One region of the Gallaecimonas zhanjiangensis genome, then DNA from elsewhere that is predicted to be linked to it. Evidence: riboswitches for the same ligand, from Rfam matches in the RefSeq annotation. Region 1 holds a riboswitch; the other holds the start of a gene.

Region 1 (4,410 bases):
GACACCTGCCCCAGGGGTTCGGCTTTGAGGCCTGGTTGCCAAACGGGGGGAACACTTGCCAAGGTGGCAACGGTGCGTTGGCTGGGGCCGTCTTTAAGCGCCATGGCAAACTGCAGGTTTTCCTTGCGGCTGGCACGGGCACTGAACACCGCTACCCCGTAATTGGGGATCTGGTGTTCCAGCCGGCATTGCAACGGGTTTGACGCCGTTACCTGCCATTGGGACTGGCCCAGGCTGGCTGCGTAGTAGCGTACGCCGGCATCCACAGGCGCCGGTTGGGCGGCCAGGATAACCAGTGCAGCAACAGCAGTGATGTGTAAAGACTTGGACAGCATAGACTCTCCCCTACCTCTACTACTGTGTCGGCAGATCTTTTTGCAACTTTAGGGATTTGCCCGCTTTTGTCATAATGACCCCCCGGCCACTAGTCACAGTATTCCATGTCAACAACTCTTAGTCAGCGTTTCCGCGGTTTTTACCCAGTGATCATCGATGTGGAAACCGCCGGCTTCAATGCCAAGACCGATGCCCTGTTGCAAATTGCGGCCACCCTTATAGATGTAGACGCCCAGGGGCGTTTTTTCGTCGTCGAGACGCTTTTTCACAATGTCTTGCCTTTTGAAGGGGCCAATCTCGAAGACGCCGCGCTGAAATTTACCGGCATCACCGACCCCTGGCACCCGTTGCGCCTGGCGGTGGACGAAGACGAAGCGCTCAAAGACATCTTCAAGCAGGTGCGAAAGCGCATGAAGACCGCCGACTGCCAGCGGGCCATTTTGGTGGGCCACAATGCCGCCTTTGACCTTGGCTTTCTTAACGCCGTCATCGAGCGGACCAACCAAAAACGCTCGCCCTTTCACCCCTTTGTGAGCTTCGACACCACCACCCTGGCGGCCCTGGCCCTTGGCCAAACGGTGCTGGCCAAGGCCTGCGTCGCTGCCGGGCTGGAGTTCTCCAACGCCGAGGCCCACGCCGCCGACTACGACGCCGAGCGCACCGCCCAGCTGTTTTGCCATATCGTCAACCGCTGGCAAGCCCTGGGGGGCTGGCCTTTGCCGGCACCAGAATCGGAAGCACAAAACGCACCAGACAGCGACGACAGCGCTGAATAAAAATGCAGCCGAGGGCTTGATCTTGCCGGCGCATTTTGAAAAACTGCCGCCGTCCTGAATTTTTTAGGACCAGAAGAGGTGCGTTTTCCAGGTAACCAGCACGAGGGGCCCTTTCCCTTAGACGGCTGGCCAGGGGGTAAACGCCGAGATGATCTTGCGCGGGGGCGCGCACTGTCATCGGTCAGACAGGTTGAATCCTGTTGACTGTCACCTGTTGGTGGAGCGCTTCTGGTACAAGCAGTCTCGTCTTTTGTTGTCTGCCGGTCCCAGGCGCTCTCTTTGCTTGAATTCAAGGAGAGCTATGAACATCCCCGCTAGCCGCGTACTGAAATTTGGCGGCACTTCCGTTGCTGACTACGATGCCCAGGGCCGCAGCGCCCAACTGGTAGCCAATCAACCCGAATCCCGTATCGTTGTGGTCAGCGCCGCTGCCGGTGTAACCAATGCCCTGGTTGGCCTGAGCCAAGCCAAGGACAGCGCCACCGCCGAAAATTTCCGTAATCTTATCCGCGACCGCGAGCAGCATTTCTTCGACGCCCTGGGCGAGCCCGATGCCCTTAAGGCCACATACTGGACCCTGATGGAAGAACTGGACGCCTCCGGCCCCTGCACCGGCCAGGCCCGCGACCAGTTATTGTCGCTGGGCGAGCGTTTTTCCAGCCTGTTTTTTGCCGAGCGCCTGCGCCAACTGGGTATGCCGGCCGTGCAGCTACCGGCCCGTTTCCTGATCGCCACCGACAGCCAGTTCGGCCACGCCGAGCCCGATGTCGCCCGCACCCGCCAACAAGTGCAGGTCGCCCTTAACGACCATCAAGGCGAAATCCTAGTAACCGAAGGCTTTGTCGGCGCCGATATCGACGGCAATCTCACCACCCTTGGCCGCGGCGGCTCCGATTATTCCGCGGCGCTGCTGGCCGAAGGGGCCGATGCCGACTGGGTTGAGATTTGGACCGACGTCAAAGGCCTGTACACCACAGACCCGCGCCTGGCCCCCAAGGCCCGCCCCTTGGCGGAGCTGTCTTTTGCCCAGGCCGCCGAGCTTGCCACCTTTGGCGCCAAGGTATTGCACCCCAAAACCCTGTGGCCGGCCATGCGCCACGATATTCCGGTGTTTATCGGCTCCACCCTGGACGCCTCCGGCGGCACCGTTATCCGCCGTGAAGTGACCGGCGAGCGCCGCTACGCGGCCCTGGCGCTGCGTAAAAACCAGACCCTGTTGAAAATAACCAGCCCCGAGATGCTCTACAGCTACGGCTTTTTGGCCCGCGCCTTTACCCTGCTGGCCAAGCACCAGATCTCGGTGGATTTGGTAACCACCTCCGAGATCTCCATCGCCCTGACCCTCGACGAGCGCGGCTCGGAACAGGCCTTGGATGAGAGCGTGCTGGAAGAGCTGAAAAGCCTTGGCACCATTGAAGTACAAGAAGGCCTGGCACTGGTGGCGCTGGTGGGCGACAACCTCAACACCACTCCCAAGGTGGCGGCCGAGGTGTTCGATGCCCTAGGTAACATCAATGTGCCGCTGATCTGCCACGGCGCCAGCCCCCATAACCTGTGCCTGCTGGTGGAAGAAAAAGACGGCCCACAGGCCATTGCCCGGCTCCATGAGCGGCTGTTTGAGCGCCTTAAAATCGCAGCGGCCTCATAGCAAAAACGCCCCGAAAGGGGCGTTTTTTAGCCCCACTTGGAGGCGGGGGCCTGGTAATCCAAAAAGCGCTCAAGCATGGCGCCGGGCTCGGTTTCCACTATCAGCATCTGGTGGTGGCGCTCGTCTAAAAAGCCCTCGTTCACATAGTTTTGCGACTGGGCGATCAGCGGGTTGTAAAAGCCGGCCAGGTTTAAAAGGCCAATGGGCTTGTGGTGGTAGCCAAGCATGGCCCAGGTCCACACTTCGGCCACTTCCTCAAGGGTACCGGCGCCCCCTGGCAGCGCGATAAAACCGCCGGAGAGCTGGGCCATCATCGCCTTGCGCTCGTGCATGTCGCGCACGATGTGCAGCTCGGTCAGCCCCTTGTGGCCCACTTCTTTATCGACCAGTGCCTGGGGAATAACGCCGATGGCCTTGCCGCCGGCTTCCAGCACTGCGTCAGCCACGGTGCCCATCAACCCCACCCGGCCACCGCCGTACACCAAGGTAATATTGCGCTCGGCCAGGCATTGGCCCAGGGCCCTGGCCGCGCTTTTAAACAGAGGGTTAACCCCCGGCCTGGAACCGCAAAATACCGCTACAGTTTCCATGGTTGCTCCGGTTTAAAAAGTCGTCGAGATCCACTAGGTTAGTGTTCAACACTGCTATATGATGCAGCACCTTTTTCCGGCCGCCCACTGCCCGTAAGTGCCCGACCGGTTCCCCTACTTTATCAGGGAATTACCATGAAGATCGGCATCCTGTCCCGAAACACTGATCTGTATTCTACCCGTCGCCTGGTGGAAGCGGCCGAAAGCCGGGGCCACGAGGTGCAGGTGCTTAACCACCTGCTTTGCTACATGAATATCGCCTCCCACAGGCCCAGCATTCACTACGGCGGCAAAGAGCTGGAAAACCCCGACGCCATCATTCCCCGCATCGGCGCCTCGGTCACCTTTTACGGCACCGCCGTGGTGCGCCAGTTCGAGATGATGGGGGTGTACTGCGTTAACGAATCGGTAGCCATCTCCCGCTCCCGCGACAAGCTGCGCAGCCTGCAACTGCTGGCCCGCAAAGGCATCGGCCTGCCCATCACCGGCTTTGCCCACTCCACCAAAGCCACCGACGACCTCATCGAAATGGTGGGCGGCGCGCCGCTGGTGGTAAAGCTGCTGGAAAGCACCCAGGGCAAAGGGGTGGTATTGGCCGAAACCCGCAAAGCGGCCGAAAGTACCATCGAGGCCTTCCGTAGCCTTGGCGGCCGCTTTTTGGTGCAGGAATACATCAAGGAAGCCGGCGGCGCCGACATCCGCTGCATCGTGGTGGGCGACAAAGTGGTGGCGTCCATGCAGCGCCAGGCCAAAGACGGCGAGTTCCGCTCCAACCTGCACCGTGGCGGCAGCGCCCAGTCAATCAAAATTACCCCCGAGGAGCGCTCCACCGCGGTGCGCAGCGCCAAAATCATGGGCCTTGGGGTAGCCGGTGTTGACTTGCTGCGCTCCAATCACGGCCCGCTGGTAATGGAAGTAAACAGCTCCCCTGGCCTTGAAGGCATTGAAAAATCCACCGGTATCGACGTGGGCGGCGCCATCATCGAGTACATCGAGAAAACCGCCAAACCCCACGCCACCAAAACCAAAGGTAAAGGCTAACCATGGAACTGGGCGGCGT
Region 2 (4,410 bases), 1.2 Mb from region 1:
GGCCCCAGGCCACCTTTGCCTCCAAGTTGGTGGTCGAGGGGCGCGAGCTGCTGGTCACCCGGGAAGTGGACGGCGGCCTGGAAACCATCGCCGTGGCTCTGCCTGCGGTGGTGACCACCGATCTTCGCCTGAACGAGCCCCGTTACGCCACCTTGCCCAACATCATGAAGGCCAAGCGCAAACCCCTGGACGTGCTGGACGGCACCGCCCTTGGGGTGAATTTGGCGCCTCGGGTGAAGGTGCTTAAGGTCGCGGCGCCTGCGGTGCGCCAAGGCGGGGAGATCCTAGATGGGGTCGATACCCTGGTGGATAAACTGCGTAACCAAGCGAAGGTGATCTGATGAGCATTCTGGTCATTGCTGAACACGACAACAAACACCTCAAGCCCGAAACGGCGCGGGTGCTGAGCGCTGCCCTTGCCATGGGCGACGATATTCATTTGCTGGTGGCCGGCCATCAGTGTCAGGAGGTTATCCGTGCTGCAACTGAACTTGATGGTGTCGCCAAAGTCCTGGTGCTGGATGAGGCGCGTTTTGCGCATCCGCTGCCAGAAGGCCTGAGCCAAACCCTGGTGGCCCTGGCGCCGGCTTACAGCCACCTAGTGGCGGCCAGCTCCACCACCGGCAAGAACCTGATGCCGCGTATTGCCGCTTTGCTGGATGTGGCGCAGATCTCCGATATCGTCGCCGTAGAAAGCGCCGATACCTTCCGGCGCCCCATCTACGCCGGTAACGCCATTGTCACTGTCCAGGCGCTTGACCCCATCAAAGTGGTGACGGTACGCCCGGCCGCCTTTGAGGCCACCGGCAGCGCCAACAGCGCCCCGGTTGAGAACCTGGCCGCCGGCCAGGACAACAGCCGCAGCCGCTTTGTCAGCGCCGAGCTTACCGAGAGTGAGCGCCCGGAGCTGGCCAGCGCCCGGGTGGTGGTGTCTGGCGGCCGTGGTCTGCAAAGCGGCGACAACTTCAAAATGCTCGAAGCCCTGGCCGATAAACTGGGCGGCGCCATCGGCGCTTCGCGGGCCGCGGTTGACGCAGGCTTTGTGCCCAACGACTGGCAAGTGGGGCAGACCGGCAAGATAGTGGCGCCGGACTTGTACATCGCCGTGGGCATCAGTGGCGCCATCCAGCACCTGGCCGGCATGAAGGATTCCAAGGTCATTGTCGCCATCAACAAAGATCCGGAAGCGCCCATCTTCCAAGTGGCCGACTACGGCCTGGTGGGGGATTTGTTCGAGCTGGTGCCGGAGCTGACCCGCAAGCTCTGAGCCCGCGCCTTCGGCTAAAAAGTGCGCCCTGGTGGCGCACTTTTTGTTTGCAATCACTTACCGCCCCTGCCAGAGTACGCGCCGCCAAGTAGAGGTGCGTCCTGGAAGAGTCGCCGGGGGGAGGGTGATGCCCAAGATCCCCGGCAAAAGGTCAGTACGCCGAAGTCGGGCCGATATCAAGCCGCCCGGCTGGTGCCGTAAGCGAAAGCTGCGTCACTGCCATAGTTTGAACAATCACTATGGAGCGCTACCGAAGGCCCTGGCTCCTTTTGTGGTTCTCCATGGGAATTTTTGGAAATTCCATGGACTTAAACGATCTCTCCCAATCCTCCCTCGCGCTGTTACCCACCCTGTTGACCCTGGGGCTGGCCTTGGCCACCCGGCGCATTTTGTTGTCGCTGCTGCTGGGCTCGGCCACCGGTGCCTGGCTGTTGGCCGGTAGCCTGGATGCGCCTCGCTATCTTGCTGGCAAGGCCTTGGCGCTGTTTTACGACGGCGGCATCAGCTGGTGGACGCTGCAAGTCGTGGGCTTTTTGCTGATGCTTGGGGCGCTGTCCCGGCTGTTGCAGGCAAGCGGCGCCGCCCAGGCCTTTGCCGAAGCCTGCGCCAGCCGCATCGCCACCCGCCGTGGGGTCAGCCTGATGAGCGTTGGCCTGGGCCTGGCCATTTTCATCGACGATTACTTCAACGCCCTGGCGGTAGGGCAGGCCACCCGGCCACTGGCCGACCGCTACCGGCTGAGCCGCGAGCGCTTGGCCTATTACATTGATTCAACCGCGGCGCCGGTCTGCGCGCTGATGCCGCTCTCGTCCTGGGGCGCTTTTATGCTCTCCTTGCTGGCGCCTATGGCGGCAAGCCCCATGGGGCTTTTTGTGGACATGAGCCAGGCCGCTTTTTACCCTTGGCTGGCGCTGGCCATTGTGCTGATAACGGCTTGGTTTGACTGGGATCTGGGCGCCATGAAAAAGGCCAAGGCAAGGCCGGGTGCCGTTGCCGAGGTAAAGGCAGCCAAGGGCCAGCTGATGCCGCTGTTGGGGCCGCTACTGGCCTTGATACTGGTGACGCTGGCCGCGCTTTTTATCACCGGCGCCCTTGCCAGCAGCGGGCCGTTCTCAGCCATCGCCGCCCTTGAAAACACCAACGTGGGTTTGTCGCTGGTGCTTGGCGCCGTGCCGGCGCTTGCCTGGAGTTTTTTCAAGCAAAAGACCCATCGCCTTGCCACCGCTTGGCAAGGGGCCAAGACCATGCTGCCGGCCATTTACCTGTTGCTGAGCGCCTGGCTGTTGGCGGCGGTGATGAAGGATGTGGCGGTGGGCCGCTACCTTGCCTCCCTTATCGAGGCGGCCTCGGTCGGCCCCTGGATGCCCCTGGCGCTCTTTGTGGTGGCCATGGTCATGGCCCTTGCCACTGGCTCGAGCTGGGGCACCTTTGGCATCATGCTGCCGCTGGCCGGCCAGTTGGTGGAGCCTGCCATGCTGCCCATGGCGCTGGGCGCCGTTATTTCCGGCGCCGTCTTTGGCGACCACTGCTCACCGGCCTCCGACACCACCATTTTGTCGTCGGCCGGGGCCGAGTGTGAGCACATGGACCATGTGCTGACCCAGCTGCCCTACGCTGGCCTTGCCGCCGGGCTTTGTGTTCTCGGTTATGGCCTTAGCGCCCTGGCGCTCCCCCTTTGGGCGCTGTGGGGCGCGCTGCTGGCCGCCCTGGTGGTAGCGGTGACGCTGCTGGGGGGATGGGGTACACTGGCGCCCAAAAAACAGGAAGTCTAAATGGCCCAGCTTTATTTCTATTACTCGGCGATGAATGCCGGGAAATCCACGTCGTTGCTGCAGTCGGCGTACAACTACAAGGAGCGCGGCATGAACGCGCTCCTCTACACCGCCGCGGTGGACGACCGCAGCGGCAAGGGCGTTATCAGCTCCCGCATCGGCCTGGAAAGCGAAGCCCAGATCTTTGACGACAAGAGCGATCTGTTTGCCGAGGTGCTGGGGCTTTCCCATACCCAACGCTTTCACTGCCTGCTGCTGGACGAAGCCCAGTTTCTGACCAAAGCCCAGGTGGCGCAGCTTTGCCGCATTGTCGACGAGCTCGGCATTCCGGTGCTGGCCTTTGGTCTTCGTACCGATTTTCGGGCCGAGCTTTTTGAAGGCGCCCAGTACCTGCTGGCCTGGGCCGACAAGCTGGTGGAGCTCAAGACCGTTTGCCACTGTGGCCGCAAGGCCAACCGGGTGCTGCGGGTCGGCATTGACGGCCAGCCCATCAAGGAAGGGGCCCAGGTGGAGATAGGCGGCAACGACCGCTACGTGTCGGTGTGCCGAAAACACTATATCGAGGCATTGGCAAGGCCCTGAGGCGCAGGTATAACGGGGCTTTATTGTCTCGGAAGCTGCCTGATGATCGTTGTTGTCAAACTGGGGACCAGTGTCCTGACCGCCGGTGCCCAGCACCTGGACAGGGCCCACATGGTGGAGCTGGTGCGCCAATGCGCCCTGCTGCAAAAGGCCGGCCATAAGCTGATTGTGGTCACCTCCGGCGCCGTGGCTGCCGGCCGCGAGCTGCTGGGGTTTCCGGATCTGCCGGCCGATCTTCCCCATAAACAGATGCTGGCGGCCATCGGCCAGGGCCAGTTGGTGCATCTGTGGCAACACCTCTTTGGGCTCTATGGCCTTAACGTCGGCCAGATGCTGCTGACCCGGGCCGATTTGGAAGACCGCGAGCGCTTTTTAAATGCCCGCGACACCCTCGGCACCTTGCTCAGCCACGGCGTTATTCCCCTTATCAACGAGAACGATGCGGTTGCCACCAACGAGATAAAGGTGGGCGACAACGACAACCTGTCAGCAAGGGTGGCTATTTTGGCCAAGGCGGAGCTGCTGATGCTGCTTACCGACCAGCCGGGTCTCTTTACCGCAGACCCCCGTGCCAACCCCGATGCCGAGCTGATACAAGAGGTCAAGACCATCGACGCCACCTTGCACCGGCTGGCTGGGGGTAGCGTCTCGGGGCTGGGAACCGGCGGCATGGCCACCAAGCTGCAAGCGGCCGACGTGGCGCGCCGGGCCGGTATTACCGTGGTGATCGCCAGTGGCCAGGGGCCGGATGTGATCCGCCGCCTGGTGCAGGGTGAACGGGTTGGCACC

What was found. A riboswitch is a leader RNA that binds a small molecule or an ion and turns the genes downstream of it on or off. The one in region 1 is predicted to bind lysine.
Region 2: another riboswitch for lysine. It lies ahead of AC22G1_RS12355 (Na+/H+ antiporter NhaC family protein); the one in region 1 lies ahead of lysC (lysine-sensitive aspartokinase 3).

Annotation. Positions count from the first base shown of each region.
Region 1 covers NZ_CM172603.1:1,405,731-1,410,140, reverse strand. The annotation lists gene AC22G1_RS06600 (flagellar protein MotY) at 1-335, opposite strand, end outside; gene rnt (ribonuclease T) at 441-1,112, shown strand; lysine riboswitch at 1,178-1,348, shown strand; gene lysC (lysine-sensitive aspartokinase 3) at 1,414-2,760, shown strand; gene AC22G1_RS06585 (LOG family protein) at 2,787-3,350, opposite strand; gene rimK (30S ribosomal protein S6--L-glutamate ligase) at 3,486-4,391, shown strand; gene AC22G1_RS06575 (succinylglutamate desuccinylase/aspartoacylase family protein) at 4,394-4,410, shown strand, end outside.
Region 2 covers NZ_CM172603.1:2,587,606-2,592,015, reverse strand. The annotation lists gene AC22G1_RS12365 (electron transfer flavoprotein subunit beta/FixA family protein) at 1-341, shown strand, start outside; gene AC22G1_RS12360 (electron transfer flavoprotein subunit alpha/FixB family protein) at 341-1,267, shown strand; lysine riboswitch at 1,349-1,525, shown strand; gene AC22G1_RS12355 (Na+/H+ antiporter NhaC family protein) at 1,570-3,039, shown strand; gene AC22G1_RS12350 (thymidine kinase) at 3,040-3,621, shown strand; gene proB (glutamate 5-kinase) at 3,664-4,410, shown strand, end outside.